DNA from 2 places in the Arthrobacter sp. 05T442 genome. Region 2 is predicted to be linked to the other one. Evidence: predicted binding sites of a transcription regulator. Region 2 holds the regulator's gene; the other holds the start of a gene.

Region 1 (15,109 bases), on a different contig from region 2:
CAAGAAGAAGAAGGGCGACTTCCGCCGCCTGTGGATCCAGCGCATCAACGCTGCATCCCGCGCCAACGGCCTGACCTACAACCGCCTGATCCAGGGCCTGAAGGCCGCTGAGGTCGAGGTTGACCGCCGCATGCTGGCCGAGCTCGCCGTTTCCGACGCCAACGCCTTCGCCGCGCTGGTCAAGGTCGCCAAGGACTCGCTGCCCGCCGACACGTCCGCCCCGGCCGTCCAGGCTGAGGCTGCACCGGCTCCGAAGGCCGCCAAGAAGGCTCCCGCGAAGAAGCCTGCTGCCAAGAAGGCTGACGCCGAGGCCGCAAAGTAGTTCCTACCGCCGTCGAAAGACAGCGTCGTTCAAGGACCGGCTGGAAAGCTACTAAGGTTCTTATATGAACGAAACCGGGCGCCCGCAAGACTTTCCACTTTCCAACCCCCGAGCTGATCGGGTGAGGAAGGTGGCACAGCTTGCCGGGCGTCCGGCCCGTTTAAAGCGCAGCGAGTTCCTGGCGGAGGGCCCGCAGGCTGTCAGGGAGGCCCTGGTCCTGCACCAGAAAAGGATTGCCGCGGGGGAGCCCGGCCTCGTCTATGAGGTTTACGCGAGCGAGGCCTGCCTCGACCGGCACCCGGACCTGGAAACACTCGCAGAGGGCACCACTGCATACCTCGCCACCGAGGAAGTGCTGGCCGCGATGGCGGACACCGTGACCCCGCAGGGCATTCTTGCGGTCTGCGGTTTCCTGGACGTCAGCCTTGAGCAGGTGCTCGACGCCCGCCCCCGGCTGGTCGCCGTCCTGTGCCAGGTCCGCGACCCAGGCAATGCCGGCACCGTGCTTCGGGCCGCGGACGCGGCCGGCGCGGACGCGGTCATCCTGACCGGTTCGAGCGTGGACATCTACAACCCCAAGGCCGTGCGGTCGACGGCGGGATCCCTCTTCCACCTTCCGATCGTCCTGGGTGCCGACGTGGCGGAGCTGGCGGCCCGCTGCAGGGAACGCGGCATCGGCGTCCTCGCGGCGGACGGCCAAGGCCAGCTGAACCTGGACCGGCTCCAGGACGAGAATACCGCACGGCGCCTGGGGGCCTCCGGCGCCGAGTCTGTCTATGCCCTGGAAAACCCGACAGCATGGCTTTTCGGCAACGAAGCCCAGGGCCTGTCCGAGGACGAACTCGCGCTGGCCGACCACCGGGTGGCCGTGCCGGTCTACGGAGGAGCGGAGAGCCTCAACCTGGGAACCGCGGCAACTGTCTGCCTCTACGCGAGCGCCCGATCGCAGCAGGGCACCGGCCCCCGGCAGGACTAGACGGGGCACAACGTCGGCGGGGCCCACCTTTCGGTGGGCCCCGCCGTCGTTGTCACCTCCGCGGCACTCGTGCTGCGCGGTCTGTGGCCGGTGCAATTACGTAGTCTTGTTGCGTCCTGTGATGGCGCCGTAGATGCCGGCAACAACCAGGCCGCCCACAATGGCGAGTAGCCAGGAACCGAGATTCCAGAATTCCATCTTGCCGCCGCCGAACAGAAGGTCGCCGATCCAGCCGCCGACAATGGCGCCGACAACGCCGAGCACCAGGCTGGTGACCCAACCCCCGCCGACCCTGCCCGGCATGACTGCCTTAACGATTGCACCTACTATGAGTCCGAGAATGATCCAGCCTATGAAGCCCATGTCTCCTCCTACATATTCGTCGGTATCCAAATTGTGAATCCCGATTATGGCTTCAAGCTAACATAGGCGGCTTTACTTGTCAGCAGGATCATACCCAATCGTTACGTGACGCCGCAGGCCCCCGCCGCGGTGCGGCGGCGGTCCGGAAACGGGTACGGTATTCCTTGCGGATAAAGGCAACTTCCGGCGTCCGCAACCATCCCGGAAGAATCCCAAAGGAGAAGCGCACGTGGCTGCAAATGGCGGAACCAAGGCGATTGTCGCGGCGCTGGCCGCCAATCTGAGCATTGCCGTCCTGAAGTTCGTCGCCTTTGTCCTGACCCTGTCTTCATCCATGCTGGCGGAGGCCATCCACTCGCTCGCGGATTCAGGCAACCAGCTGCTCCTGCTCATCGGCGGCAAGCGGGCACAGAAGGAAGCAAGCGCCGAACATCCCTTCGGCTACGGACGCGAACGCTACATCTACGCCTTCATCGTCTCCATTGTGCTCTTCAGCGTCGGCGGCCTCTTTGCCCTGTACGAAGCGTGGGGGAAGATCCAGCACCCGCATGCCATCGAAGGGGACTTCTGGTGGGTGCCGCTGGCCGTGCTCCTCGGCGCGATCGTTGCCGAGTCCTTCTCCTTCAAGACGGCGATCGCCGAATCCAACCACATCCGCGGGACACAGAGCTGGATCAAGTTCATTAGGAACGCCAAACAGCCGGAGCTTCCGGTCATTCTGCTGGAGGACTTCGGCGCCCTAGTGGGCCTCGTGTTCGCGCTCCTCGGCGTCGGGCTGACGCTCATCACCGGAAACGGCATCTGGGACGCCCTGGGTACCGGCATGATCGGCCTGCTGCTAGTGGCCATCGCCGTCGTGCTCGCGGTGGAAACGAAGTCCCTGCTGTTGGGCGAGTCGGCGACCAGGGCCGACGTCGCGAAGATCCGGACGGCCGTCGAAGCCGGAGGAACCAGGATCATCCATCTCAAGACCATGCACCTGGGCCCCGAAGAGCTGCTCGTGGCGGCCAAGATCAGTATCGGCCGGACCGACTCCGGCCAGGACATCGCCAAGGCGATTGACGACGCCGAGATCCGGATCCGCGAAGCGGTTCCGATCGCGCGGGTCATCTACCTCGAACCCGACGTGGAGCGCGTCAGCGCTCCCTGAACCGGTCTCCGGACCCGCTCTCCCGAACCGCTGTCTCCGGGCCCGCGGCCGTCACACCCGGGCCACCGTGGCGGTGCGGCTACGGTGCCAGCGGCCGTTTGCGTTCCACCGCACCGCTGATGACCGCCACGCCGAGTCCCAGGATGGCCAGGACGGCGCCCACGAGGGCCGGGGCGACGTAACCCCAGCCCCACGCGATCACAAGACCGCCGAGGAAGGCGCCCAGTGCGTTGGCCACGTTGAGGGCCGAGTGGTTCAGCGAGGACGCCAGCGACGGCGCGTCGGGGGAGGCGTCCAGCAGGCGCGTCTGCAGTGCCGGCACCAGCATGGAGCCGGCGCCGCCGACCACGAAGACCATGACATAGGCCGACCAGGGCCAGTGCACGGCCACGGCGTAGACCACGAGGGCCACAGCGATGCCGGGCAGGACCCAGTAAATCGTGCCCATGACGGACTTGTCGGCGATCCGTCCGCCGACGATATTGCCGGCCACCATGCCGAGGCCGTAGAGCGCCACCACCAGCGGCAGCCACGGACCGGGGATGCCGGCCACGTCGGTCATAGTGTGCGCGATGTAGGTGTACGTCGCGAAGAAACCGCCGAAGCCCACGATGCCGATCAGGATGGCAAGCCAGACCTGCAGCCGTTTGAGCGCCCCCAGTTCGCGGCGGACGCTGGCATCAGCGTGCGGTTTCTGGAACGGGACGAACTTCCAGAGCATGGCAAGCGTGATGAGGCCGATCAGGCCGACCAGCAGGAACAGGAGCCGCCAGCCGTAGCTCTGGCCAAGCCAGGTGGCAAAGGGAACGCCGATGACGTTGGAGACCGTCAGGCCGGCCATGACCATCGAGATGGCCCAGCCGCGTTTCGTGGGCGCCACGAGGGAAGCCGCGATGACGGCGGCGACGCCGAAAAAGGCGCCGTGCGGCAGCCCGGCCGCGAACCGGGAGACCAGCATGCTGCCGTAGTCCGGGGCGATGAAGGAGGAAAGGTTCGCAATGCTGAAAAAGAGCATGAGCCCAAGGGCCAGATACTTTCGCGGCAGTTTTGCGCCGACGGCGGCAAGGACCGGCGCGCCGACGACGACGCCGAGGGCGTAGGCCGAAATCAGGTGGCCGGCCTCGGGGGTGCTGATGTTGAGGCCGTGTTCGACTTCCTTGAGCAGGCCCATCATGGTGAATTCGGTGGTGCCGATGCCGAATCCGCCCATGGCAAGGGAAACGATGGCAAGGGCAAGGTGGCGGGTGCCGGTCTTCGGCGTCGCCGGGGCTTGTGTGGTGGTTGTCATTCGTCTGCTTCTCGGGGTGTTGCCCGGCGGTCGCCAGGAGAATTCGGCATGTTAAATATGATTTATCAACGTCGCGGACACGCCGGATATTCCCGGGGTGATCAGGAGGGCGGTCACCACCATTCTCCCCCAGACGGCCGCCGTCCCGGTCGCCCGCCGTAGACTGGGGGCGTGACTGGACTCATTGGCGTCGTAGGCGGCGCAGTAGTGGACTCGCTGGCGGAACCGGGACGGCTGCTCGTCGCACGCCGGACCTCGCCCCCGCAATTTGCCGGCATGTGGGAGTTCCCTGGCGGCAAAGTCGAGCCCGGTGAGACTGCCGAGCAGGCCCTGCACCGCGAACTCCGCGAGGAACTCGGCGTCCGGGTGCGGCTCGGGACCGAGCTGGAAGCGGCCTCCGCCGCCGGATGGCCGCTGAACGAGCGGGCGGTGATGCGGGTCTGGTTTGCCGAACTGGTGGACGGCGACCCGCAGCCGCTCCAGGACCATGACGCGCTGCGCTGGATCGATCTCCGGAACCGGGAGGAAGTCCTGGGCCTGCCGTGGATTCCGGCAGACTTTCCGATTGTCGAGTCGCTGCTGGAGGCCGTCCGGATCCCTGGTCCGCACGGCCCGGCCGGCGAACTGATCCGCTGAAAGGCGCTCCCTGACGCATTAGCCGCGCCCACCCCTCGCCAAACGTGCGGGCATGTGTCTACTCTGAAGCGAACCGAGAGGAGCGGCCAGTGCAGGTGGGGGTCGGACGGGAGCAGCGGCCAGGGGAGCGCCGGGTCGCCGCCACGCCGGAGACGGTGCAGCAGATCACCGCCCTCGGCCTGAACGTCATCGTGGAGAGCGGCGCCGGAACAGCCGCCGGGTTCGCGGACGCGGCGTTCAAGGAGGCCGGCGCCACGATGGCCACGGAGCTACCGCTCGACTCCTTGGATGTCTTGCTGCACGTCCGGCCGCTGGCGCCCTGGACGGCCGCCCGGCTTCGGCCCGGCGCCATCACCATCGGGTTCGCTTCCCCGGCTTCTGAGTTGCCGACCGTCCGGGCGCTGGCAGCAGCCGGTGTCACCGCCTTCGCCCTGGAACTTGTCCCGCGGATCTCCAGGGCACAGTCCATGGACGCCCTCAGTTCCCAGTCCCTTGTCTCGGGCTACCGCGCGGTACTGGAGGCCGCCCTGCGTTACCCGCGGTTTTTCCCGCTCTACATGACCGCCGCCGGGACCATCCCGCCGGCGAAGGTCCTGGTTCTCGGGGCCGGGGTCGCCGGACTGCAGGCCATCGGCACCGCCAAGCGGCTGGGGGCCAGGGTGTCAGCCAACGACATCCGCGCGGCCTCCGCCGATGAGGTCGCATCCATGGGAGGCACCTTCATCAACCTGGACCTCACCACCGCCGAAGGAACGGGCGGCTACGCCCGTGAACTCGGTGAGGACCGGGCCGGGCGCCAGCGCGGCCTGCTCGCCCCCCACGTCGCAGCCGCCGATGTCCTCATCACGACCGCGGCGATTCCGGGCCGCCCCGCCCCCTTGCTGGTGACGGCGGACATGGTTGCGGGCATGCGGGCCGGTTCAGTCGTGGTCGACCTCGCTGCCGAATCCGGCGGGAACGTCGAGGGGGTAGTAGCCGGCCAGGACATCCAGGTGCCGGTCGTCGGGGGATCCGTGACACTCGTTGGCCTGCAGGATGCGGCATCCGCGATGCCCTCGGACGCATCCCGCCTGTTCGCCAGGAACGTCAGCAACTTGCTCGCCCTCATGACCGTCGACGGTTCCGTCGCGCCGGACTTCCTCGACGACGTGGTCGCCGGAGCCTGCCTGACGTGCGGCGGTTCCGTGAGGCATGCCGCCACCGCCGCGGCATTGGAGGCCCTGACGGTGATGCCTGAAGAGATCGAAGGGCGGCCCTGATGGATCCGGTTACGTTGCTGACAGTAGTGGTGCTGGCCGTTTTCGTGGGCTTCGAGGTGGTCTCCAAAGTGACCAGCAAGCTGCACACACCCCTCATGTCCGGCGCCAACGCCATCCACGGCATTATCCTCGTCGGTGCGGTCATCGTGGCGGGGCAGGCCACCGACGTGTGGGCCTTGACGATCGCCCTCGTCGCGGTGATTCTCGCTACCGCAAACCTGGTCGGCGGTTTCGTGGTCACCGACCGCATGCTGGAGATGTTCAGCGGCCGGAAGCGCGTCCGCCCCCGCACCGGAGAAAGCGCTGCCGGGGCGGGCGTCCCCGGGGGTCCCGGTGCCGGTGAAGGAACGTCCGGGGAAAGCCGATGAGCATCCTTGCGCCCGGCTGGACGGGGCTGCTCTATCTCGTGGCGGCCGTCTGCTTCATCCTGGCGCTTAAGGGCCTCAGTTCACCCCGGACCGCCCGCCGCGGCAACGCCATTGGAGCAGCGGGCGCCGTTGTGGCGCTGGTGACCGTATTCCTGTCCGCAAGGCTGGAGAACCTCCCGCTGATCCTGGCCGCGATCGCCGTGGGCGCCGCCGTCGCCGTCCCGGTGGCCCGGCGCGTGCACATGACCCAGATGCCGCAGCTGGTCGCCCTGTTCAACGGGGTCGGGGGCGGCGCTGCCGCACTGGTTGCCGTGCTGGAGCTCGGCCACAGCGGGGATCCGTGGGTCCGCCTGGCGGTGGTCTTCACGATGCTGGTGGGTGCGGTGTCGTTCGCCGGCTCCGCGGTGACGGTGGGGAAGCTGCAGGAGCTGATCAGCACCCGCCCGCTGTTGTTTCCCGGCATGCCCGTGGTGATGGGGCTCGTCATGTTGGGTGCGGTGACGTCCGGGGCCGTCATCAGCCTGACAGGTTCCGCCGGCTGGTCGTGGGCCCTGCTGGTCCTGGGCCTCGCGGCCGGGCTGCTGCTGGTGCTGCCCGTCGGCGGGGCCGACGTTCCGATCGTGATCTCCCTGCTCAACGCCTTCACCGGGCTCGCGGTGGCCGCCTCCGGCGTGGTGCTCGGCAACGTGCTCCTGCTCGTCGCCGGAACGCTGGTCGGGGCAAGCGGAACCATCCTGACCAAGGTCATGGCCTCGGCGATGGGGCGGGGAGTGGCGGGCATCATGTTCGGGGCGTTCCGCGGCGGCTCGACGGCGGGCTCGACCGCCCTGAGCGACCGGCCGGTGCGGTCGGCCTCGCCGGAGGATGTGGCTGTGCAGCTTGGCTACGCCCAGCGCGTGGTGATCGTCCCCGGCTACGGGCTGGCCGTTGCCCAGGGCCAGCACGCGGTGGCGGAGCTCGCTATCGCCCTCGCGGCACGCGGTGCGGAGGTGGTTTTTGCCATCCATCCAGTGGCCGGGCGCATGCCGGGGCACATGAACGTGCTCCTCGCGGAGGCCAATGTGCCGTACGAATTGCTGCGGGAGCTGGGCGAGGCCAACCCGGAATTCCCGAACACCGACATCGTGCTGGTGGTCGGGGCCAATGACGTGGTCAACCCGGCAGCGAAGACATCGCCGGGCTCACCGATCTACGGGATGCCGATCCTGGACGTGGTGCAGGCCCAGCAGGTGGTGTTCCTCAAGCGCTCGATGCGCCCCGGGTTCGCCGGCATCGAGAACGAGCTCCTGCATGATCCGAAGACCACGCTCCTGTTCGGCGACGCCAAGGACTCGCTGTCCAAGGTGCTGGGCGCGGTCAAAGCGCTTTGACCGGGGGCCCGGGCGGGAGGCCAGTGCGGTTGCGGCCAGCGCGGTTGCGCCAGCGGGGATAAACAGCGGGGTCAAGCAGCGGGGTCAATCGGCAGGTCCGAACAGCGGGCGCGGGCGATCGGTCTCAGCACGGCCCGCTCAGGCAACGAGGCTCAGAACAGCGTCGGCTGCGCGGCAGCGGCGGCCTGGTTGCCGTGGTGCGTTCCAGCAGCCGTTTCCGGGATGCTGCCGGCCGGGTACTGGGCTTCTTCCTCGCGGGGATCATCGTTGAGGTCGCGGTGGCTGAAGCCCTGTGAGCCGGAAAAGCCGTGCAGGGCTTTGAAGTGGCGGATGCGTCCGGAGAGCCATGCCCGGTATTCCTTGGAAGCGTAGGAGCCGCTGCCGTAGAGGCGCCGGTACTTGCCGGCCAGCTGCGGATGCTCCCTCGCAATCCACTGCATGAACCATTCCCGGGTGCCGGGCTTCAGGTAGAGCGCGCCGGCCGTGACCCCCGTGGCGCCGGCTGCGGCAAGGGAGCTGAACAGAGAGTCCAAGGCTTCGTCGCTGTCGGAGAGCCAGGGGAGGATGGGCATGGCCATGACCCCGCAGGGCAATCCCGCCTCCTGCAACCGGGTGACCAGTTTCAGCCGGGCCCGCGGGCCGGGGGTGCCGGGCTCCACAGCCTCCGAGAGCTGCTCGTTGGTCATGGCCAGCGAGATGCCGACTCCGACCGGGACCTGCGCCGCGGCATGCTTCAGGAGCGGGATGTCACGGGCCAGGAGGGTGCCCTTTGTCAGGATCGACAGGGGGGTACCGGAATCGGCGAGGGCGCCGATGATGCCGGGCATCAACTTGTACCGTCCCTCGGCCCGCTGATAGGGATCCGTATTGGTGCCCAGGGCGACGTGTTCACGCCGCCAGGAAGGTTTTGCCAGTTCCCGGCGAAGGACCTCCGCAGCGTTGATCTTGACCACCACCTGGCTGTCAAAATCCAGCCCGGCGTCAAAGTCCAGGTACGTGTGGCTCTTGCGGGCAAAGCAGTACACGCAGGCGTGGCTGCAGCCGCGGTAGGGGTTGATGGTCCATTCAAACGGCATGCGTGAACCGGCGACCACCTTGTTGAGCACCGATTTGGCAGTGACCTCATGGAAGGTGATCCCGGCAAACTCAGGGGTGGTGACAGAACGCACCAGCCCGGCCAGGGGCAGGAGGGCATCGGCGGCCGGGGCCGACGGGGATCCGCTGCCGCCGGTGCTGCCTCCGGGACCTGCCTCTCCGGGACCTGCCTCTCCGGGACCCGTGGGCCCGGGACCAGCTCCAGCGCGTTCAGCGGCTCTTTCCTGTGGGGCTTTGAGTGCCTGGGCGTCCCATCTCATAGCTCCATTCGAATGTATGTTCGATTCAAAGTCAAGGACCGGCCCGGCAAGCCGCCACGGCCGGGGGGGGTCCTCCGGACCGGCGTTGCTAGGCTGGGGCCCATGATTCTCCTTACCGGCTTCGAGCCCTTCGACGGCGAAACAACCAACCCTTCCTGGTCCGCGGCCCGCGCCGCGGCGCAGCTGCTGGAAGCCGAGGGTCTCGCAGTGCAGGCGGTGCAGCTTCCCTGTGTCTTCGGGGAGTCCATCACAGCGTTGGAGGAGGCGCTGGAGCGTCACAGCCCCGAGCTCGTGGTCTGCGCAGGCCAGGCTGGCGGCAGGCCCCGCATCTCGCTGGAGCGGGTGGCCATCAACTGTGACGATGCCCGGATTCCGGACAATGCGGGCAACCGTCCCATCGACGAGGCCGTGGTTCCCGACGGACCGGCCGCCTACTTCACCTCACTTCCCGTGAAAGCAGCCCTCGCGGCGCTGAACGCTGCACAGATCCCGGCCGAGGTCTCCCAGACGGCGGGAACCTACGTCTGCAACCACGTCTTCTACGGGCTCATGCACGCCCTGCGGCTGCACCCCGGCACCCGCGGCGGCTTTGTCCACGTCCCGTACGAGACGGCCCAGCTCCCGAAGGGGAGCAGCGGCCCCTCACTGCCGGCGGAGCACATGGCGCAGGCGCTCGCCGTCGTCGTCCGCACGGCTCTGGCCACGACGGCGGACCTCAAGCTCTCCGCCGGCGCCACCCACTAGGCGCCGCCCGCTAGGAAGCGGGCAGTCTAGTCGACGAGTTCCCAGACAACTCTTACAGCCGCCGCGACGCTGGACTCGCCGGCTTCGACCGTGAGCGACTCCGCAGCCACGGCGCGCTGCATTTTCCCGACCGGGATCGGCGGCTGGAAGCCGGACTGCTGGGCGATGGACACTGCCTTGCCCAGCCCGGCGCCGGCCAGGGCAGCGTAGTGCCGCGCCGTGGCCAGGGCGTCGTTCCAGGCCGCCTCGCGGGCGCGTGCCGTGACCGCGGAGGGATCGGCGAAGCCCAGCTGCAATCCGTTGAGCCTGACGTCGTCGCCGCCGGCAGCGACCGCGGCAGCGATGATGGCGGAGGAGCCCGCGAGCTCCCGGATCCGGACGCTGAGTGTACTGGACGCCAGGTAGCCGGAGACACTTTGCCCGTGCCCTTCCTGCCAGGTGACTTCGGCCCGGACGTTGAGCCCGGAGGCCGTGATGTCCGGGCTCCCCACGCCGTGGGCCCGGAGCGCCGCAGTGACGGTGCCGGCGGCGCGGCCTGCGTCGCCGTACGCCGCGTCGACATTGCCCCGGCGGCACTCGACGCCGATGGAAATGGTCAGCAGGTCCGGCGCGGCTTCGGCGCTGCCGGACCCGGTCACCGAGATCGTTCTTGGGTTGTCCGTCATCTCACGCCTCGTTCCGTTCGCGGGCCGCGGGGCCCCTGGTGGTCGCCTGCGGGTCCGGGTAGCCGCCGCCCTGCAGCCCGGCGTGCCGCTCAAAGAAATTGCCCGACCCCGGATTGCCCGTCCGCCACTGGGACCAGGCCGCCGCCACGAAGTACAGCGGCAGGAAGGGCACTCCGAGGCACCACGCATACTGCGTGCTGTGGCGCTCCTCGTGGCCCAGCAGGACGGGATTGGCCAGGGCCTCCTGGAGGCCGGCCCGGAACAGCACCACGTTGCCCACGGTGAAGGCCCCGGCAAAGGGGAGGCGCCACCGGTAACGGCTGGCGATCAGCAGGCCGCGCGGGCCGGAGCGGACGGGCGTGCGCGCACAGGCTGCCAGCAGCAGGCCCAGGAGGGTCGAACCATTGAGCACATTGATGATCTGCCGCAGCCGTTGTCCGGAAGTCATGAGGCCATGCTAGCGGTGGGCCGAGAACGATAGTGGGGGACGGACGTCACGTTCGGGCAGCGGGGTGCCTTCTACTAGACTGGAAGCGAGCGCCCGCCGGAGGGAATTCGGCGGGCCCTGCCCTATGTCAACGACCCGCGACCCTGCCCCGTGCAGCGGTCCGTGCCGCTGGCATGACCCGACTCGTAGCTAAGAACAGTAGATGACTGAAACTTTGCCGGGCGCCGCCGTCCCGAATCCTCTGGATGAAGCCGCCATCACCGCCGCCGTAGACCAGGCCGTCGCCGCCATAGCCGCCGCCGCCACGCTCGAGGAACTCAAAGCCGTCCGCCTCGCGCACACCGGCGAGAAGTCCGCGCTGAGCCTCGCCAACCGCGAGATCGGCGGCCTGCCCAAGGACCAGAAGGCTGCGGCCGGAAAGCTCATGGGCGCCTCCCGCGGACGCGTCAACAAGGCGCTCGCGGACCGCACGGCCGAGCTCGAAGCCGAGAACGACGCCCGGATCCTCGTCGAAGAGACGGTGGACGTCACGGCGGCCCCGCGCCGGCGCCGGGCCGGCGCACGCCACCCGCTGTCCACCCTGCAGGAGCGCGTGGCGGACATCTTTGTCGGCATGGGCTGGGAAATCGCCGAAGGGCCCGAGGTGGAATCCGAATGGTTCAACTTCGATGCCCTGAACTTCAAGCCGGACCACCCGGCCCGTGACATGCAGGACACCTTTTTCGTGGAACCGCCCGAGGCCCACCTGCTGATGCGCACGCACACGTCCCCGGTCCAGGTCCGCTCCATGCTGGAACGGGAACTGCCCATCTACGTGCTGTGCCCGGGCAAGGTGTTCCGCACCGACGAGCTGGACGCAACCCACACGCCGGTGTTTCACCAGTTCGAGGGCCTGGCCATCGACAAGAAGCTCAGCATGGCTGACCTCCGCGGCACCCTGGAGCACTTCGCGCGCCAGATGTTCGGCGACGACGCCCAGATCCGGCTGCGCCCCAACTACTTCCCGTTCACCGAGCCCTCGGCGGAGCTGGACATCTGGCACCCGGGCGCCAAGGGCGGCCCGAGCTGGATCGAGTGGGGCGGCTGCGGCATGGTCAACCCCAACGTCCTCCGCGCCGCCGGCATCGATCCGGACATCTATTCAGGTTTTGCCTTCGGCATGGGCATTGAGCGCACCCTCATGTTCCGCAACGAGGTTGGCGACATGCGCGACATGATAGAAGGCGATGTACGTTTCAGCGAGCACTTCGGGATGGAGATCTAACAGTGCGTATCCCACTTTCCTGGCTGCGTGAATTCGCGCAGGTACCGGCCGCAGCAACGGCCGAAGACGTCATGGCAGAGCTGGTCAAGGTTGGCCTCGAAGAAGAAGGGGTCCACCGCCCCACGGACACCATCCGCGGCCCGATCGTGGTGGGCCAGGTCCTGAGCATCGTCAAGGAACCCCAGACCAACGGCAAGACCATCAACTGGTGCCAGGTCCGGGTGGTCCCCGAGGGCCAGCCGCAGACGCTTGCCGGCGAGGGCATCGACCCCTCCGGTGTGCAGGGGATCATCTGCGGCGCCCACAACTTCGTTGAAGGCGACAAGGTGGTGGTCACCCTTCCCGGTGCCGTGCTGCCCGGCGACTTCCGCATCTCCGCCCGCAAGACGTACGGCCACCTCTCCGCCGGCATGATCGCCTCCGTCCGTGAACTGGGCATCGGCGAGGACCATGACGGCATCCTGGTGCTGTCGCGGATCGGGCTCGACCCGGAGCTCGGCACCGACGCGATGGAGCTGCTCGGCCTCTACGACCAGGCCGCGGAAATCAACGTCACCCCGGACCGCAGCTACTGCTTCTCCATCCGCGGCGTGGCCCGCGAATACGCGCACGCCACCGGCACCGTTTTCACCGACCCGGCGTCCAGGGTCCAGGCCCCCGCAGCCCTCTCCGGCGGCTACGGCGTCAAGATCAACGACGACGCCCCCATCTACGGCAAGCCCGGCTGCGACCGCTTCGTGGCCCGCACCGTGCGCGGCGTGGACGCCACCCGGCCCACCCCGCCGTGGATGTCCTCCCGCCTCCGGCTCGCCGGCATCCGCTCCATCTCCTTGCCGGTCGACATCTCCAACTACGTCATGCTTGAGCTCGGCCAGCCGAACCACTGCTACGACCTCGACAAACTCTCCGGCGACATCGTTGTGCGGCGTGCCACCGCGGGGGAGAAGATCACCACCCTCGACGACAAGGAGCGCACGCTCGACGTCGAGGACCTCCTGATCACGGATGCCTCCGGACCCATCGGCATCGCCGGTGTCATGGGCGGGTCCCATACGGAAGTATCGGACTCCACCGCCAACATCCTCGTCGAGGCCGCGCACTTTGACGAAGTCTCGATCGCCCGCTCCCGCCGCCGCCACAAGCTGCCGTCCGAGGCGTCCAAGCGCTTCGAGCGCGGAGTGGACTGGCAGGTCGCCAACGTTGCTGCCCAGCGCGTGGTGGACCTCCTGGTCGAGCTCGCCGGGGGCACGGCAGACGAGGCCGGGACCGACGTCGGGACCGCCCCGGATGCCGTCACCATCGAACTTCCGGCAGGCTACGCCGCGGACCGGATCGGAATTGACTTCAGCGAGGAGCAGATCCTGACCTCGCTGGAGGACCTCGGCGCTATTGTCGGGAAGAACGGCGCCGGCTACACAGTGACCGCACCGAGCTGGCGCAATGACCTGGAAACCAAGGAAGACCTCTCCGAGGAAATCGCCCGCCTGGTCGGCTACGACAAGATCCCGGCGACCCTGCCGGTGGCGCCTCCGGGCCGCGGCCTGACCCGCGTCCAGCAGCAGCGCCGCCGCCTGATCCAGGCGCTGGCGGACGCCGGCCTCACCGAGGTCCTGGCCTACCCGTTCGTCTCCAAAGCTGCCAATGACACCTTTGGCGTGGCCACGGAGGGCACCGAGCGCCAAGCCCTCAAGCTCGCCAACCCGATCAGCGAGGAGCATGGCTTCCTGCGGACGTCCATCCTGCCGGGCCTGATCGAGGTGGCCAAGCGCAACCACGCCCGTGGCTTCCGCGACCTCGCCTTGTTTGAGGCGGGACTCGTGTTCCTGCCGGGCGGGAACCTGGGCACGGCCACGATCCCGCCGCTGGGCGTTAAGCCCTCCGAGGAGGTGCTGGATGCCCTGTACGACGGCGTCCCGGACCAGCCGCTGCACCTCGCCGCCGTCCTGACCGGCCATGATTCACCCGCCGCGCCCGCGCATGCGCCCCGTCCTTGGGACTGGGCGGATGCGCTGGACTTCGCCCGGCTCGCCGGTGAGGTCCTCGGCGTCGACATCCTGGTCAGCCAGGGGCAGCACCAGGCGTTCCACCCGGGACGGGCCGCGCGGCTCACGCTCCGCACCGGCGACGTGGTGGGCTACGCCGGCGAGCTGCACCCGAAACTGCTGGCGGCGCACGACATGCCGGCACGCTCGGTGGCGCTGGAGATCAATGCCGATGCCCTGTTCGAAGCCGCAGCCGACGTGATCGTGGCCAAGCACATCTCGACCTACCCGGTGGCCACCCAGGACGTGGCCCTCGTGGTGCCGCAGGACATCCCGGCGGACGATGTCCTCTCGGCCTTGCGCGAAGGCGCCGGCGAACTTCTTGAGGACGTGGCGCTCTTCGACGTGTACGTGGGCAAGGGGATCGCCGAGGGCAAGAAGTCGCTGGCGTTCAGCCTGCGGTTCCGCGCCCCGGACCGCACCCTGACCGCCGACGAGGCCTCCGCGGCCCGCGAAAGTGCCGTGGCCGTTGCGGCCGAACGCTTCGGAGCCGTACAGCGCTAAGCAAGGAAGGGGCGGGCATGGCATCACGACTCATCGTGCGTGCCTGCCCGCCCCTTCGCACACCCGGGCAGACCTTGGCGGCGGCGGCCGCCGGGCTGCAACGCGATGCCGGCGCCCTCCTGGAGGCCGCCGAGCACGCGCGGGCCCGCGCCATGGCGCCCGGCGCCCGCGACGAATTCCTGTCGGCGCGGCTCGCGCAGCGTCGCTTCGCCGCCGAACTGCTCGGAGTGCCGCCGTCGGGCCTCACTGCCCGGTACACCTGTCCACGCTGCGGGAGCGGCGGGGACGTCTCGCACGGCAGGCCCGGCTACTCCTACGAGGGAGCCGCCGTACCGCTGCTCCTGAGCCTCGCCAG
Region 2 (15,109 bases):
CGCGAACTGGTAGAGCGCAAGCTCAGGGGCTTCACCGGCTCCGATGACCGTGGCGAACGGGACAAGACGACGCGGCGGCTGGCGTCGATGCTCGCACGCAAGGGGTACCAGCCCTCGCAGGCCTTCCGGATCGTGGGCGAGGTGCTCGCTGCCGCCGCCGGACGCGCGGAACCGGACGACTGAACCAGCCCGGGCAGCAAGCCCCCAGGGTTACGGTGCAGAGCGCGTACCCCTAAACCCGGTACCCTTAACAGGTGAGTTTGACCATCCCCTCCCCAGCAGCCGGCAACACTCCCTCAGCAGTCAGCGCTTCGGCGCCTGAGACGGTGCCGGTCCCTGATGCGCCGCAGTCCCGCACCTACCAGGTGCGCACTTTCGGCTGCCAGATGAACGTGCATGATTCCGAACGCATGGCTGGGATGCTCGAGGCCGCGGGCTATGTCCCCGCCTCAGGCGAACTCGCCGACGTCGTGGTCTTCAATACCTGCGCCGTGCGGGAGAACGCCGACAACAAGCTCTACGGCAACCTTGGCATCCTGGCCCCGGTGAAGGCCGCCAACCCGGGGATGCAGATCGCAGTCGGCGGCTGCCTGGCGCAGAAAGACCGCGAGGCCATCCTGAAAAAGGCGCCCTGGGTCGACGCGGTCTTTGGCACCCACAACGTCGGGGCCCTGCCGGCCCTCCTCGACCGGGCACGCCACAACAACGAGGCGCAGCTGGAGATCCTCGAGTCGCTGGACGTCTTCCCTTCCACCCTGCCGACAAAACGCGACTCGGTCTATTCCGGCTGGGTGTCCATTTCGGTCGGCTGCAACAACACCTGCACCTTCTGCATCGTGCCCGCCCTGCGCGGCAAGGAGAAGGACAGACGCCCGGGTGACATCCTGGCCGAGATCCAGGCCCTCGTCGACGACGGCGCCATCGAAGTGACACTGCTGGGCCAGAACGTGAACTCCTACGGGGTCGAATTCGGCGACCGGCAGGCGTTCTCCAAGCTGCTGCGGGCCTGCGGGAACATCCCGGGCCTGGAGCGCGTGCGCTTCACCAGCCCCCACCCCGCCGCCTTCACGGACGACGTCATCGACGCCATGGCGGAGACGCCCAACGTCATGCCCCAGCTGCACATGCCCCTGCAGTCCGGATCGGACAAAGTCCTCAAGGACATGAAGCGGTCCTACCGCTCCACTAAGTTCCTCGGCATCCTCGAAAAAGTCCGGGACAAGATCCCGCACGCGGCGATCTCCACCGACATCATCGTCGGCTTCCCCGGCGAGACCGAGGAGGACTTCCAGGCGACCCTGGACGTGGTGGAGAAATCCCGCTTCGCCACAGCCTTCACCTTCCAGTACTCCAAGCGTCCCGGCACACCTGCCGCCGAACTGCCCGACCAGCTCCCCAAAGCCGTGGTGCAGGAGCGCTTCGAACGCCTTACCGCCCTGCAGGACCGGATCGCTGCCGAGGAAAACAGCCGCCAGCTGGGCCGCCGCGTCGAAGTCATGGTCACCGCCCAGCCGGGCCGCAAAGCGGAGGAGACGCACCGGCTTTCCGGCCGGTCCCGCGACCAGAGGCTGGTCCACTTCTCCGTTCCTGCGGGTGCCCAAGTGCCCCGCCCGGGGGACCTCGTGACAGTCACGATTACTGAGGCTGCCGCGTTCCACCTCGTCGCCGATCCGGCGTCGGCGGAGGACTACAGCCTGCGGCGGTCCCGCGCAGGGGATGCCTGGGACCGTTCGCAGGCGGATTCCTGCGGGGCCCCGGTACCGGGCGCCGCCGCGGGCAAGACAGGGGTCTCCCTGGGCATGCCTGCGCTGCCGGTCCGCGGCCGCTAGCCCATGGCAGGACCGCAAGCCAGGACCTCCGGGACCGCTGGGGTGCCGGGCAGGGCGGCGTCCGCAGACGTCCGCTCGCAGACCCCGCCGTCGTTTCCGGCTGCCGTCGAGCGGGCCGATCCGCCCGTCATCGCCGTCGTCGGCCCGACCGGTTCAGGCAAGTCCGGGCTCGCCGTCTCGCTTGCCCTCGAACTCGACGGCGAAGTCATCAACGCGGACTCCATGCAGTTCTACCGCGGAATGGACATCGGCACCGCCAAGATCACTATGGCGGAACGCAGGGGAGTGCCGCACCACCTCCTCGACATCCTGGAGGTGACCGAGGAAGCGAGCGTCTCGGACTTCCAGCAGCAGGCCAGGGCCCTGATCGCAGACATCCACAGCCGGGGCAAACGGGCCATCCTCGCCGGGGGCTCCGGCCTCTACGTCCGCGCCGCCCTCGACATCCTGGAGTTTCCGGGTACGGACCCGGACATCCGCGGCCGCCTCGAAACCGAGCTTGAAGCGTCGGGGCCCGCGCCACTGCGGGACCGGCTGCAGGCGGTCGACCCCGTCTCCGCCGGCAGGCTCGGCGACGTCCGTCGGGTCATCCGGGCGCTGGAGGTTTTCGAACTGACCGGGCGCCCCTTCAGCTCGTTTATGCCCACCCGCGAGTACTTCCAGCCTGCCGTGCAGATCGGGCTGGAAGTGGACCGTGAACTGCTCCGGGAACGCCTCGCGCGCCGTGTCCACGCCATGGTGGACGAGGGCCTTATGGAGGAAGTCCGCCGGCTCGACGCCGCCGGCCTCAGGCGGGGCAGGACAGCACCGAGGGCCCTGGGTTACGCCCAGTTCCTCAGGGTGGTCGACGGCGAAGCGGACGTCGGGCAGGCCGCCGAGGAGACCATCGTTGCGACCCGGCAGTTCGCGCGCCGCCAGCTCACCTGGTTCCGCGCGGACCCCCGCATCACCTGGCTCAACTGGCAGGATCCCGGGCTTGTGACCGGAGCCGCGGCCCTGTGCGGACCGGCTCTTTCGACCCATGCCCTGCCGGCCCCGGAAACCGCGTAGCAGTCCGGGCCGCTGTGCTCCGGGCGTAGCTTTTCCGGGCACCGCAGCCTGACCGGTAACCTTGGAGCATGGACGAATCCCTTGCCTTGGCCGCTGACCGCAACGCTGCCGGCGACACCGCAATCCTGAGCGGACTGAAGTTTTCCAAGGGCCACGGCACAGGCAACGACTTCGTGCTGATTGCGGACCCTAACGGCTCGCTGTCCGTTACGCCCGAGCAAGTGGTGGCACTGTGTGACCGGCACCGCGGGATCGGCGGCGACGGACTGATCCGGGCGGTCCCGTCCCGGCTCCTGCCCGAGGGCCAGGCGCTGCTGACCGGGCACCCCGACGCCGAGTGGTTCATGGACTACCGCAACGGCGACGGCTCGCTCTCGGAAATGTGCGGCAACGGGGTCCGGGTGTTCGTGCACTTCCTCATCGCGGAGGGTCTCGTCGATCTGCCGGCCGGGGAGTCGTTGACCATCGGCACCCGCGGCGGGGCAAAGACGATCGTCCGCACCGCCGCCGGCTATGCCGTCGACATGGGCCCCTGGGAGTTCATCTTCCCGGGGGAAGCCACCGCCCGCGCCATGGACTCTCTGGTCAGCGCCGAGGGGCTGGAGGTTGCCCGGCCTGCGCTGTCCGTCAGCATGGGCAATCCGCACACCGTGGTGGCGCTGGCCGAACTGGCTGAACTGGACGCCACCGAGCTGTTCACCGCGCCCCACGTTGATCCCAGGCCGCCGCACGGCACCAACGTAGAGTTCGTCGTTCCGTCCGAGCCACTGGTCCACGACGGCGTCGGGACCATTACGATGCGCGTTCACGAGAGGGGAGTGGGGGAAACCCAGTCCTGCGGTACCGGTGCCTGCGCCGCCGCCGTCGCCATCCGCCACTGGGCGGGGCAGGGCGCCCCCGACGCCTGGAACGTCCACGTGCCGGGCGGGGTCGTGGGCGTGAAGTTCTTCCTCGGCACGGAAGGGCGCGAACACGTCGAGCTCAGCGGCCCCGCCGTGATCGTCGCTAGCGGGACGCTTTCCTGACCCGCAGGATCCGGAAAGACTTCGACGTGCTCTCCCGGGTCACCGAAAAACCGCTGTCCAGTTCTGCGGCCAACCACCGCTGCAGCGAGTCCGAGCCCAGGTTCTTCTGCACCACGAGCCACGCGGATCCACCCGGAGCCAGCCGCGGCAACCACAGCCGGAGCAGGGCGTGCAGCTCGTCCTTGCCGATCCGGATGGGCGGGTTGGACCAGATGGTGTCGAAACGCACGTCCGGGTCCACGGCCTCCGGCGTGCTCGCGGTGACGTTGTCCAGCCCCAGTAAGGCCGCGTTCTCGTTCGTGAGCGTCACGCACCGCTCATTGACGTCCACGGCATAGACGTGCGAATGAGGTGCCCGGAGGGCCATGGTCAGGGCAATGGGCCCCCAGCCGCAGCCGATATCGAGCAGGTTTCCCTGCGGCGCCGGAGCAGGCACGTCGGCAAGCAGCACGGCCGTCCCCTTGTCGATGCCATCCGGGCTGAAGATCCCTGAGGACGTCTGCAGCCGCCGCGTCTCACCGGCAAGCTCCACAGAAAGCGGCTTGCGGGTGAAGGGCCCGGCGGGCTGGGCGCTGAAATAGTGTGCAGACTCCATAATGGGCCAGATTAGTTGGCCCCCGGGCCGTATGGGAAACCGGCTGCAGCCGGCTGCGGCCGGGAATTTCCACGCGAAACAGGCACGCCTCGCCGGCGGAGCCACCGGCCGGGATCACGCGAACGGTCTGCTAGGCTTAAATCCATGTTCTTGAACTCCAAGTAGCCGGCACGGGCTTAGTCCCGTCCCGTAGCGACGCAGGTAGTCACCTTCCGCTCGGCGCGCCTCCGCAGTGATTCTTCTCACCCGGTGGCGCCCGGACCACTTGGAGTCCCGCCTTGGGGCGGCGGCATCCCGCCGGCCCGCTATCGGAGCCGGCTCAGCGGTCAGGTACTACGCGGCTGTTTCCCCGCAGCGAGGTGCAACGTGCCGCCTCTTCCTCCCCTTAGTTAACCGCTCCGTATCGGAGCCCACCATGCCCCCGGCACGGCCGCCGCGGGCATCCCAGGAGGCCCGCATGACCCCCAGTCGTCAGCCCAGCGCGAATACCGCACCACAGAGCAGCAATGGGCACTATTCTGAAACTGCCGAACCTTTAAAGGAGACCATGACCAGTCAGCCCAACACCGGACCCGATTCAGCATCCCAGGACATGAGTCCTGCGGAAATCCAGGCTGTCATCGACCGGATCCTCTCCAAGGACACCCCTGCCGGGAAGGCAGGCCAGAGCACCGGTGCCACCGCCGGCGAGCCCAAGACAGTGCTCGGCAAGGCCCAAGCCATTTCCCGCCTGGATGAGGTCTACACCAGCTACGACGGCGACCAGCAGGATCTCGAGGAACGGCACGCCCTGCGCCGCACCGCCGGCCTGTCCACCGAGCTTGAAGACGTCACAGAAGTCGAATATCGGCAGTTGCGCCTGGAGCGCGTAGTCCTGGCCGGGCTCTGGAGCGAAGGAACGCTCGCCGACGCCGAGAACTCGCTGCGTGAACTCGCGGCCCTCGCGGAAACGGCCGGCTCGGAAGTCCTCGACGGCCTGGTCCAGCGCCGGGCCAAGCCCGACCCGGGGACATTCCTCGGCTCCGGCAAGGCACAGGAACTCAAAGCCATCGTGATGTCCACCGGCGCCGACACCGTCGTCGTCGATGCCGAACTCGCCCCGTCCCAGCGGCGTGGCCTGGAAGACATCGTCAAGGTCAAGGTCATTGACCGGACAGCCCTGATCCTGGATATCTTCGCCCAGCATGCCAAGAGCCGCGAAGGCAAGGCCCAGGTCGAACTGGCCCAGCTCGAATACCTGCTACCTCGCCTGCGCGGCTGGGGCGAGTCGATGTCACGCCAGGCCGGTGGCCAGGTGGGCGGCGCCGGTGCAGGCATGGGCTCGCGTGGTCCCGGTGAAACCAAGATCGAACTGGACCGCCGCAGGATCCGCACCCGGATGGCCAAGCTGCGGCGTGAGATCGCCGCGATGAAGCCGGCCCGCGAGACCAAACGCGCCAACCGCCGTCGGAACGCAGTTCCCTCGGTGGCGATCGCCGGATACACCAACGCGGGCAAGTCCTCGCTGCTGAACCGGCTGACCGACGCCGGAGTCCTGGTGGAGAACGCCCTGTTCGCCACCCTGGATCCGACCGTCCGCAAGGCCGAGACCGCTGACGGGCTGGGCTACACCCTTGCCGACACCGTGGGCTTCGTCCGCTCGCTGCCCACCCAGCTCGTGGAGGCCTTCCGCTCCACTCTGGAAGAGGTGGCCGATTCGGACCTGATCCTGCACGTCGTTGATGCCTCCCACCCGGATCCGGAAGGGCAGATTGCCGCGGTTCGGACAGTGTTCAGCGAAGTGGATGCGCGCAAGGTCCCGGAAATCATCGTCCTGAACAAGGCCGACGCCGCCGATCCGTTTGTACTTGAACGGCTCAAGCAGCGCGAACCGCGCCACGTGGTGGTCTCGGCGCGCACCGGTGAAGGCATTCCGGCCCTGCTCAAGGCCATCAGCGAGGGCATCCCGAGGCCCAGCGTGAAGCTTGAGCTGCTGATCCCCTACAGCCGCGGGGACTTGCTCAACAAGCTCCACGAGACCGACGCCGAGATCCTGAGCCTCGATCACGAGGAAACGGGTACCCGTGCCGTCGTGATGGTGCGCGAGGGCCTCGCCGCTGAACTGGATTCCTTCATCAGCAATGACTGAGGCGGCAGTGACAGGGACGGACGCGGACACGGCCGACGCCGCAGGGGAAGACCCCGCCGCGGAGGCGGACAACCGCCAAGGGTCAGGAAAGCAGAAGCCGGCCGGCGAGGAGTTCGTTCTTGAACTCCTCGACCGGGCGGTGTCCGGCATGGGCGGCCAAAGCCGCGACGGCCAGCACGAGATGGCCCGGCAGGTGGCACGCGCCATCGACACCGGCGACCACCTCCTGGTCCAGGCCGGCACCGGCACCGGCAAATCCCTTGCCTACCTGATCCCGCTGATCGCCCATTCCCTGGTCAGCGACAAACCCACCCTCGTCTCCACCGCCACGCTGGCCCTGCAGACCCAGATCGTCGGCCGCGACCTGCCCCGGCTGCTCAAGACCATCACCCCCGCCCTGGACCGGCCCGTCAAGATCGCCCTCGTGAAGGGCCGCTCCAACTATGTCTGCCGGCACAAGCTCGAGGGTGGCTTCCCCTCCGAAGAACCCTCCGAGGGCCAGCTCTTCTCGCTCGGGGAGGACACGAGCGTCCCGCACTTCGCCGCGGCCATGAGCGGGCCGTCGTCGCAACTCGGCAAGGAAGTTGTCCGGCTCCGCGACTGGGCCGAAGAGACCGCCACGGGGGACCGCGACGAGCTCATGCCCGGAGTCACCGACCGGGCCTGGCGCCAGGTTTCCGTCACGTCGATGGAATGCCTCGGCGCGCAGAAATGCCCCCTCGCCGCGGAATGCTTCAGCGAACTGGCCCGGCAGAACGCCGCCGACGCCGACGTCGTCGTCACCAACCACGCCATGCTGGCCGTCAGCGCCTTCGAGGGACTCGCGGTCCTGCCCGAATACGACGTCGTGGTGGTCGACGAAGCCCACGAGCTGCAGGACCGCGTGACGGGCGCCGTGTCCGGCCAGCTTTCCGTGGCGATGGTCCACGTCGCCGCGTCCGGGGCCCGCAAGCACACCGGCATCACCGTGGATGCGCTCAACAATGCCGCGTCCAACCTCGAACTTGCCATTGAGGGGGTTCCGAGCGGACTCATGCCCAACGGCCTCAACACCGAACAGCTGGACTGCGTGGACCAGCTCCGCGACGCCTGCCGCGCCGCGCTCTCCGATTCCAAGGGCGACAGCGCCACCACGGCCGACGGCGGTCGCCAGCTCGCCCGCTCCCGGCTCATGGTCATCCTGGAACTGTGCGAACGCCTCCTGGCTGCCCGCGAGAACCGTGAAGTGGTGTGGTTCTCCCGCAACAGCACCTTCGACCCGGCACAGGGCTACTCCCAGCCGGACGAAACGGCACCGGCCCTCATCAACGTGGCGCCGCTCAGCGTGGCCGGCCGGCTGCGCGAGGGCCTGTTCGCGGACCACACCGTCATCCTGACCTCGGCCACCCTCGCAATCGGCTCCGCGTTCGAACCGGCTGCCGGCGGCCTGGGGCTCGTCGGCCCCGGCGCGCCCAGCTGGACCGGCGTCGACGTCGGTTCGCCGTTCGAATACCCCAAGCAGGGCATCCTCTATGTCGCCAAGCACCTGCCCAAACCCGGCCGGGGCACTTCCCCGGAGACACTGGACGAACTGGAGAAGCTCATCCAGGCCTCCGGCGGCGGGGCCCTGTGCCTCTTCTCCTCCCGGCGCGCCGCGGAGGAAGCCGCAGAGGCCATGCGGCCGCGGCTGGACATGGACATCCTGTGCCAGGGCGATTCGACCATGACGGCGCTCGTGCGGCAGTTCGCCGACGAACCGGACACGTGCCTTTTTGGCACCATGTCCCTCTGGCAGGGCGTTGACGTCCCGGGTGTCTCGTGCCGTCTCGTCGTCATCGACCGGATCCCGTTCCCGCGGCCGGACGATCCGCTGATGACCGCCCGGTCCCGGGCCGTGGCCCAGGCCGGCGGCAACGGCTTCATGAGCGTCTCGGCAACCCACGCCGCGATCCGCCTTGCCCAGGGAGCCGGACGGCTGATCCGTTCGACGTCGGACAAGGGTGTCGTGGCGGTGCTGGATTCGCGGCTCTCCACTGAGCGCTACGGAGCCTTCCTCCGTGCAGCCCTGCCACCGTTCTGGCCGACCACCGACCCCGGGGTTGCCCTCGCGGCGCTGGAGCGGCTCTCGAAGGAATCCGGGCAGCCCGCCACGTAGGTCTGGCGGGCAGCCCGGTGCCTGGTCGGGAGCCCAGGGCCGGGCGCAGCCGGGGGAGTGCGACCTTCCCGCCCGGTTGCTTTCCTTCTGTCTCCGCGCACCCGCGGGATGCCGGCGCCGTCCGGGACCGGCGGGCCCGTGCTCCGCGAGTAACTGGGCAGGAACTCGAAGGGCCCCGTCCGATGTCGAACGGGGCCCTCATGCCCTGTGGCCGGTGTGCGTCAGAGCGACCGCAGCACCGAGACGACCTTGCCCATGATGACGGCGTGATCGCCAAGGATGGGCTCGTACTGGGTATTCTGCGGCAGCAGCCAGGTGTGTCCGTCCCGCTGGCGGAAGGTCTTTACTGTGGCCTCGTCATCCAGGAGTGCAGCAACGATCTCCCCGTTGACTGCGTCGCTTTGCCGCCGGACGACCACCCAGTCACCGTCGCAGATGGCGGCGTCGATCATGGAATCACCGGCGACTTTGAGCATGAAGAGTTCGCCGTGGCCCACCAGTTGACGCGGCAGCGGCATGACGTCCTCGACCACCTGGTCCGCCAGGATCGGTCCGCCGGCGGCGATGCGACCGACGAACGGCACCATCGCGGTGTCCGTGGCGCTGGCGAGCTCCGAGACTGACCGCCCTCCCGCCGCCCGCAGGCTGCTGGATTTCTCCACGCCCGAAATCCTGGTGCTTCCCTCGTCCAGGGTCAGCGGCATGAGCACCTCCATGGCCCGCGGACGCTTGGGGTCGCGGCGGAGGTAGCCGAGCTTCTCGAGCTGCGAGAGCTGGTGGGTGACGCTGGAGAGGCTGGCGAGGCCCACAGTGTCGCCGATCTCGCGCATGGACGGCGGGTAGCCGTTGTCGGTCACGGACCGCTGGATGGTTTCCAGGATCTTCTTCTGCCGGACGGTAAGGCTCTTGGGGGCCCGGGCTGGCTGTGGGCCCCGCTGGGTGGCCCTGCCGCCGGTGGCTTGTGCTGCCATGTTCGCCAACGCCTTTCCAATCCGCCCGGCCGCCGTGGCTGCAGCTGCCGGGAACTTCCGGCCTGAAATGTCAGACCCTGCTGATCAACTGCAGAAGTGGTTGTTCTGTGACTCAAACGTAGGCCAGCCGCAAAGCTTTTTCAAACATTTGTTCTAGCGAGTCTCGACAACGTTCGTTAGTAAGTGCTAAAACAGAAGAAGCAAAGTTCGAATATGTGTTCGATTCGGAAATTTCCGGGCGAAGCATCAAGTTCGGTTCTATGTTCGAAGGTTCAGTCGGTTGGCGGCGAGTAGGTGGAGTACGCCGGGCGGCAACGTATGGTCCAGGAGGGCTCAGTTCATGTCAGCATCAAGCGCGTTTCACGACACTTTCAGCCGCGACGCATTCGGCCAGTACGGCCGGCCCGCAGGCACGTCGACCCGCCGGCCCACTTCGTCCCGCCAGCACGCTTCATCCGCGGAGCCTGTGCAGGCCGCCCGGGCCCGGACCAAGCAGGCCCCGCTGCGTCTGACCCGGCGTGGCAGGTTCGTCTTCTTCGGCGTGCCGCTGATCCTTCTTGCCGCGCTCATCCTGTCTTTCAGTGGTTTCCTCAACGCTCCGGCGAAGGCGGCCGAGTCGGCCTCCGAGCTTTCGCCGACGCCCAGCGTATCCGTGACTGTTCAGCCCGGGGAGTCCCTCTGGGCCATCGCGGGAGAGGTGGCCCCGGAGCGTGATCCCCGTGATGTCGTGGCCGACATCGTGCAGCTGAACAACCTGGGGGCCGCTCGAGTAATGCCGGGCCAGCAGCTCTTCGTCCCGTCCAAATAGTCCCGTGGATCCTTGCGCAAGCCGCGAGGAAGTCCCGCGGATCAGTGGTGAAGCTATGCGCAAGCAGTGCGGAAGTCCTGTAGATCTGTGGTGAAGCCATTCGGAAGCCGCGCGCCGCGCCGTGGCCGGCCGCCGCAGCCGGTCGCTACGGGGCCCCAGGCGTCACAGTTTCAGCGCCCGTCGCCCTCTCACTTAAACTGTTGAAGTGACTGACCAGTTAGAGCGCCTCAACCGACTGCCCCTCCGGACCAATCTGCGCGGTCTGCGCCCCTACGGCGCGCCCCAGCTGGACGTTCCCATCCTGCTCAACGTCAACGAGAACACCCATGGTGTCCCGGCCGACGTCCGCGCAGCCATCACCGAGGCCGTCACCGCAGCGGCGGTCGGACTGAACCGGTATCCGGACCGCGAGTTCACCGAGCTGCGCGAGGGGCTGGCGGAATACCTCGGCCACGGACTGGGCGCAGAGAACATCTGGGCGGCCAACGGCTCCAACGAGGTGCTCCAGCAGATTCTCCAGGCCTTCGGCGGCCCGGGGCGCACGGCGCTCGGCTTCCCTCCCACATACTCGATGTACCCGCTCCTGGCTGCCGGCACTGACACGGAGTACATCATCGGGGTGCGCGCGGCGGACTATGGCCTCAGCGCTGAATCGGCGGCACGGCAGGTACGTGAGCTGCAGCCCAACATCGTCTTCCTGTGCTCCCCGAACAACCCCACCGGCACCGGCCTCGGCCTCGACGTCGTGGAGGCGGTCTACGCGGCAGGCGAAGCGAGCCGGACCATCGTGATTGTCGATGAGGCGTACCACGAGTTCGCCCACGACGGCACGCCCAGCGCCCTCACGCTGCTGCCCGGCCGGGAGCGGCTGATCGTCTCGCGCACCATGAGCAAGGCGTTCGCCCTCGCGGGCGCGCGGCTGGGCTACATGGCCGCAGCACCCGAGGTCACCGACGCACTGCGCCTGGTCCGGCTGCCGTACCACCTGTCCGCCATCACCCAGGCAACCGCCCTGGCTGCGCTGCGCCACCGGGAGGCGCTCATGGCCGACGTCGAGGACATCAAGCGCCAGCGGGACCGGATCGTTTCCGAACTGCAGCGGATGGGGCTCAAACCGGCAGCCTCGGATTCCAACTACGTGTTCTTTGGCGGCCTCGAGAACCCGCACCAGGTTTGGCAGGGGCTCCTGGACGCCGGGGTGCTCATCCGCGACGTCGGGATCCCCGGCCACTTGCGGGTCACTGCGGGCACTGAGACGGAAACCACAGCGTTCCTCGAGGCACTCGAACGCATCCTGACCAGCGACCCGGCGCTGCACGCCTAGACTTAAGCTGGAGCCCGTGCCCCGCCAGACTGCCCAGCACCCATGCCTTCTTCCAAAGGACACACCCACATGAGCCACACCGGATCACCCGCTGCCGAGGCCCGGACCGCACGAATGGAGCGGACCACCAGCGAGTCCTCGGTCCTGGTCGAGATCAACCTGGACGGCACCGGCGTTTCGGACATCAGCACCTCGGTTCCGTTCTATGACCACATGCTGACGGCGCTGAGCAAGCACTCCCTGATCGACATGACCGTCAAAGCCACGGGCGACACCCACATCGACGTTCACCACACGGTGGAGGACGTCGCCATCACCTTCGGCGAGGTCCTGCGCACCGCGCTGGGCAACAAGGCCGGCATCCGGCGGTTCGGCGAGGCGACGGTTCCCCTCGACGAGGCCCTCGCGCACGCCGTCGTCGACGTCTCGGGCCGGCCGTACCTGGTCCACGCGGGTGAGCCGGCCGGCCAGGAATACCACCTGATCGGCGGACACTTCACGGGCTCCCTGACACGCCACGTATTCGAGGCGATCACCCTGCACGCCGGCATCTGCCTGCACATGAACGTCACCGCCGGGCGGGACCCCCACCACATCGTGGAAGCCCAGTTCAAGGCCTTCGCCCGCGCCCTGCGCGCTGCCGTGGAGCCTGATCCCCGTGTCGAGGGCATCCCGTCCACCAAGGGTGCGCTGTGACGGGCAACGTGCTCCGCGACGGTGCCATCATCGACCCGGCCGCCGGCACCAGGCCGGCCTCCCCGGACGGCAAGCCCACCGTCACGGTGCTGGACTACGGTTCCGGCAACGTCCGCTCGGCCGTCCGCGCACTGGAACGGGCCGGAGCCCACGTGATCCTGAGCGCCAGGCCGGAGGATGTGCTCAACGCCGACGGCCTCGTGGTCCCCGGCGTCGGTGCCTTCGAAACCGTCATGCGGGAACTGAAAGCCGTTGACGCTGTCCGCATGATCGGACGCCGTGTCGCCGGCGGCCGGCCCGTACTTGCCATCTGCGTCGGCCTCCAGGTCCTGTTCGAAGCCGGTGTCGAACACGGTACCGAAGCCGAGGGCATGGGGGAGTGGCCCGGCAAGGTGGAGCTGCTGCCGGCCGACGTCGTCCCCCACATGGGCTGGAACACGGTGTCCGTCCCCGAAGGCTCGACGCTCTTCGCGGGCGTCGAGAACGAGCGCTTTTACTTCGTGCACTCCTACGGCGTCCAACAGTGGGACTTCGACGTGATCCAGCCGCGCATGGCAGCGCCCCTCGTGACCTGGTCCGAGCACGGCGCACCGTTCATCGCGGCCGTCGAGAACGGACCGCTGTGCGCCACCCAGTTCCACCCGGAGAAGTCCGGCGACGCCGGCGCGCGTCTGCTGCGCAACTGGGTCAACAGTCTGCGGCCCAGGACTGCCGACGCCGCCTCCACCGACCCCGGACAGGTCGCCTAGATGTGGTCCGTGATCCTGATGGGCCTTGCCGGGCTGCTGGTCGGCGGGGGACTGTCCTTCCGGCAGCAGAAGAGTCCGCGCTGGGTCCAGATCGTGTTCTACGTCCTGGCCGGAATGTCGCTGCTGGCCGCCTACCTCCTGACGCTGCCCGTCTCCTAGCGGTCCCTGCACCAGTCCCGACCACCTGCCGCCATCTGAGAAGTTGAGGATCCCACTATGACCACCGAAACCCCGCTGCCCGTGCTCGAGCTGCTGCCCGCCGTCGACGTCGTCAACGGCCAGGCCGTGCGCCTGGTGCAGGGCGAAGCCGGCAGCGAGACCAGCTACGGCACTCCGCTGGAGGCGGCGCTGAACTGGCAGCAACAGGGGGCCGAGTGGGTCCATCTGGTTGACCTCGACGCCGCTTTCGGCCGGGGCTCCAACGCCGAGCTGCTGCGCGAAGTAGTGGGCCGGCTGGACATCAAGGTGGAGCTCTCCGGCGGCCTCCGCGATGACGAGTCGCTGGAGAAAGCGCTGGACCTCGGAGTCGCCCGCGTCAACCTCGGCACCGCCGCGCTGGAGAACCCGGACTGGACATCCCGTGTGATCGAACGTTTCGGCGACAAGATCGCCGTCGGCCTCGACGTCCGCGGCACCACCCTCGCAGGCCGCGGCTGGACCCGGGAAGGCGGAGACCTCTGGGAGGTGCTCGGCCGCCTCGAGGAAGCCGGCTGCGCCCGCTACGTCGTCACCGACGTCACCAAGGACGGGACCCTGCAGGGGCCCAATGTCGAGTTGCTGCGCCAGATGGTGGAGAAGACCGGCAAGCCGGTCGTTGCGTCCGGCGGCATCTCCAGCCTCGAAGACCTTAAGGTACTCCGGTCCCTCGTCCCGCTCGGCGTCGAGGGCGCGATCATCGGCAAGGCCCTCTACAACGGCAACTTCACGCTGCCGGAGGCCCTTGACGCCGCCGGCCGCCGCTAGCTGGCCCGCAGCCATGGACCACACGCCGGCAGGGACCGACGCCTCAGGAACAGTGCGCGCAGAGCCGGGTACGGACGGCCGTGCCGCCCCCGCACGGCATCTTCCCGGGCACATCGCTGCGGCCCTGGCGGGCGCCGGCGGCCCGGCCGACTCGGCCGGCCAGCCCTGGGCGGGACGCAGCCTGGCGGGCGACGACGCGAAGATCCACAATTTCGAGGACGACGACGGTACGGCCGACGCCGGCTATCTTGCAGCCATTGCGGCCCTGGCCGCCGGCGGCGCGGAAGCCGGAGTTGTCGAAGCCCTGGCCGGCGCACGCGTCTTCGTGCCGATCGTGGCCCGGCTCGCCGAGGAAGGCGAAGGTGCGGCCGGGCCGCACGGGAAGGATCTCCACGGGGACAAACAGGCCGATATGTCCCTCGTGACCCTCAAGGCGCCCGACGGCCGCACCGCGATGCCGGTCTTCACGTCCGCGGCGGCGCTGGAGGCGTGGCACCCCGGGGCCCGTCCGGTCGCCGTGTACGCGGCGCGCGCCGCCCTCTCGGCCGTCGCGGAAGGAGCCGAGCTGCTGGTACTGGACCCCGGCTCGGACCTCACGTTCGTGGTGCGCCGGCCGGCCGTCTGGGCGCTGGCGCAGCAGCGGCCGTGGACGCCGTCGTACGAGGACCCGGACCTCGCGGAGTCCCTGGGAGCCGCAGCGGTTGGCTTTCCGGCCGTCCGTCGTGTTGAAATTCATCCAGGCGGTGGAGTTGCCTCGGCTACGGCCGACGGAAGGCAGCTGGTCGGCGGAGGTGCCGGCCCGGAGCTCCGGGTGCTGCTGTATCTGGAAGACGGGCT

Evidence for each region. The regulator LexA, encoded in region 2, represses DNA repair genes until DNA is damaged. The targets are predictions, from matches to a motif close to TCGAACANNTGTTCGA.
Region 1: a site for LexA is predicted at 9,096-9,111, ahead of AC1DES_RS17050 (Rv2578c family radical SAM protein). Genes of this name have one in related genera too.

The regions. Positions count from the first base shown of each region.
Region 1 is NZ_JBFTKM010000023.1:2,622-17,730, forward strand. It holds gene rplT (50S ribosomal protein L20) at 1-322, shown strand, start outside; gene AC1DES_RS17010 (TrmH family RNA methyltransferase) at 387-1,298, shown strand; gene AC1DES_RS17015 (GlsB/YeaQ/YmgE family stress response membrane protein) at 1,395-1,661, opposite strand; gene AC1DES_RS17020 (cation diffusion facilitator family transporter) at 1,891-2,811, shown strand; gene AC1DES_RS17025 (MFS transporter) at 2,891-4,099, opposite strand; gene AC1DES_RS17030 ((deoxy)nucleoside triphosphate pyrophosphohydrolase) at 4,271-4,735, shown strand; gene AC1DES_RS17035 (Re/Si-specific NAD(P)(+) transhydrogenase subunit alpha) at 4,825-5,994, shown strand; gene AC1DES_RS17040 (NAD(P) transhydrogenase subunit alpha part 2) at 5,994-6,362, shown strand; gene AC1DES_RS17045 (NAD(P)(+) transhydrogenase (Re/Si-specific) subunit beta) at 6,359-7,732, shown strand; gene AC1DES_RS17050 (Rv2578c family radical SAM protein) at 7,885-9,087, opposite strand; gene pcp (pyroglutamyl-peptidase I) at 9,190-9,831, shown strand; gene AC1DES_RS17060 (SIMPL domain-containing protein) at 9,858-10,496, opposite strand; gene AC1DES_RS17065 (hypothetical protein) at 10,498-10,944, opposite strand; gene pheS (phenylalanine--tRNA ligase subunit alpha) at 11,147-12,208, shown strand; gene pheT (phenylalanine--tRNA ligase subunit beta) at 12,211-14,754, shown strand; gene AC1DES_RS17080 (4'-phosphopantetheinyl transferase family protein) at 14,772-15,109, shown strand, end outside.
Region 2 is NZ_JBFTKM010000005.1:1,654-16,762, reverse strand. It holds gene AC1DES_RS07230 (regulatory protein RecX) at 1-183, shown strand, start outside; gene miaB (tRNA (N6-isopentenyl adenosine(37)-C2)-methylthiotransferase MiaB) at 255-1,829, shown strand; gene miaA (tRNA (adenosine(37)-N6)-dimethylallyltransferase MiaA) at 1,833-2,879, shown strand; gene dapF (diaminopimelate epimerase) at 2,948-3,904, shown strand; gene AC1DES_RS07210 (class I SAM-dependent methyltransferase) at 3,885-4,499, opposite strand; gene hflX (GTPase HflX) at 5,047-6,627, shown strand; gene AC1DES_RS07200 (ATP-dependent DNA helicase) at 6,620-8,761, shown strand; gene lexA (transcriptional repressor LexA) at 8,983-9,732, opposite strand; gene AC1DES_RS07190 (LysM peptidoglycan-binding domain-containing protein) at 10,073-10,540, shown strand; gene AC1DES_RS07185 (histidinol-phosphate transaminase) at 10,746-11,864, shown strand; gene hisB (imidazoleglycerol-phosphate dehydratase HisB) at 11,934-12,560, shown strand; gene hisH (imidazole glycerol phosphate synthase subunit HisH) at 12,557-13,309, shown strand; gene AC1DES_RS07170 (hypothetical protein) at 13,310-13,468, shown strand; gene priA (bifunctional 1-(5-phosphoribosyl)-5-((5-phosphoribosylamino)methylideneamino)imidazole-4-carboxamide isomerase/phosphoribosylanthranilate isomerase PriA) at 13,526-14,272, shown strand; gene AC1DES_RS07160 (SseB family protein) at 14,286-15,109, shown strand, end outside.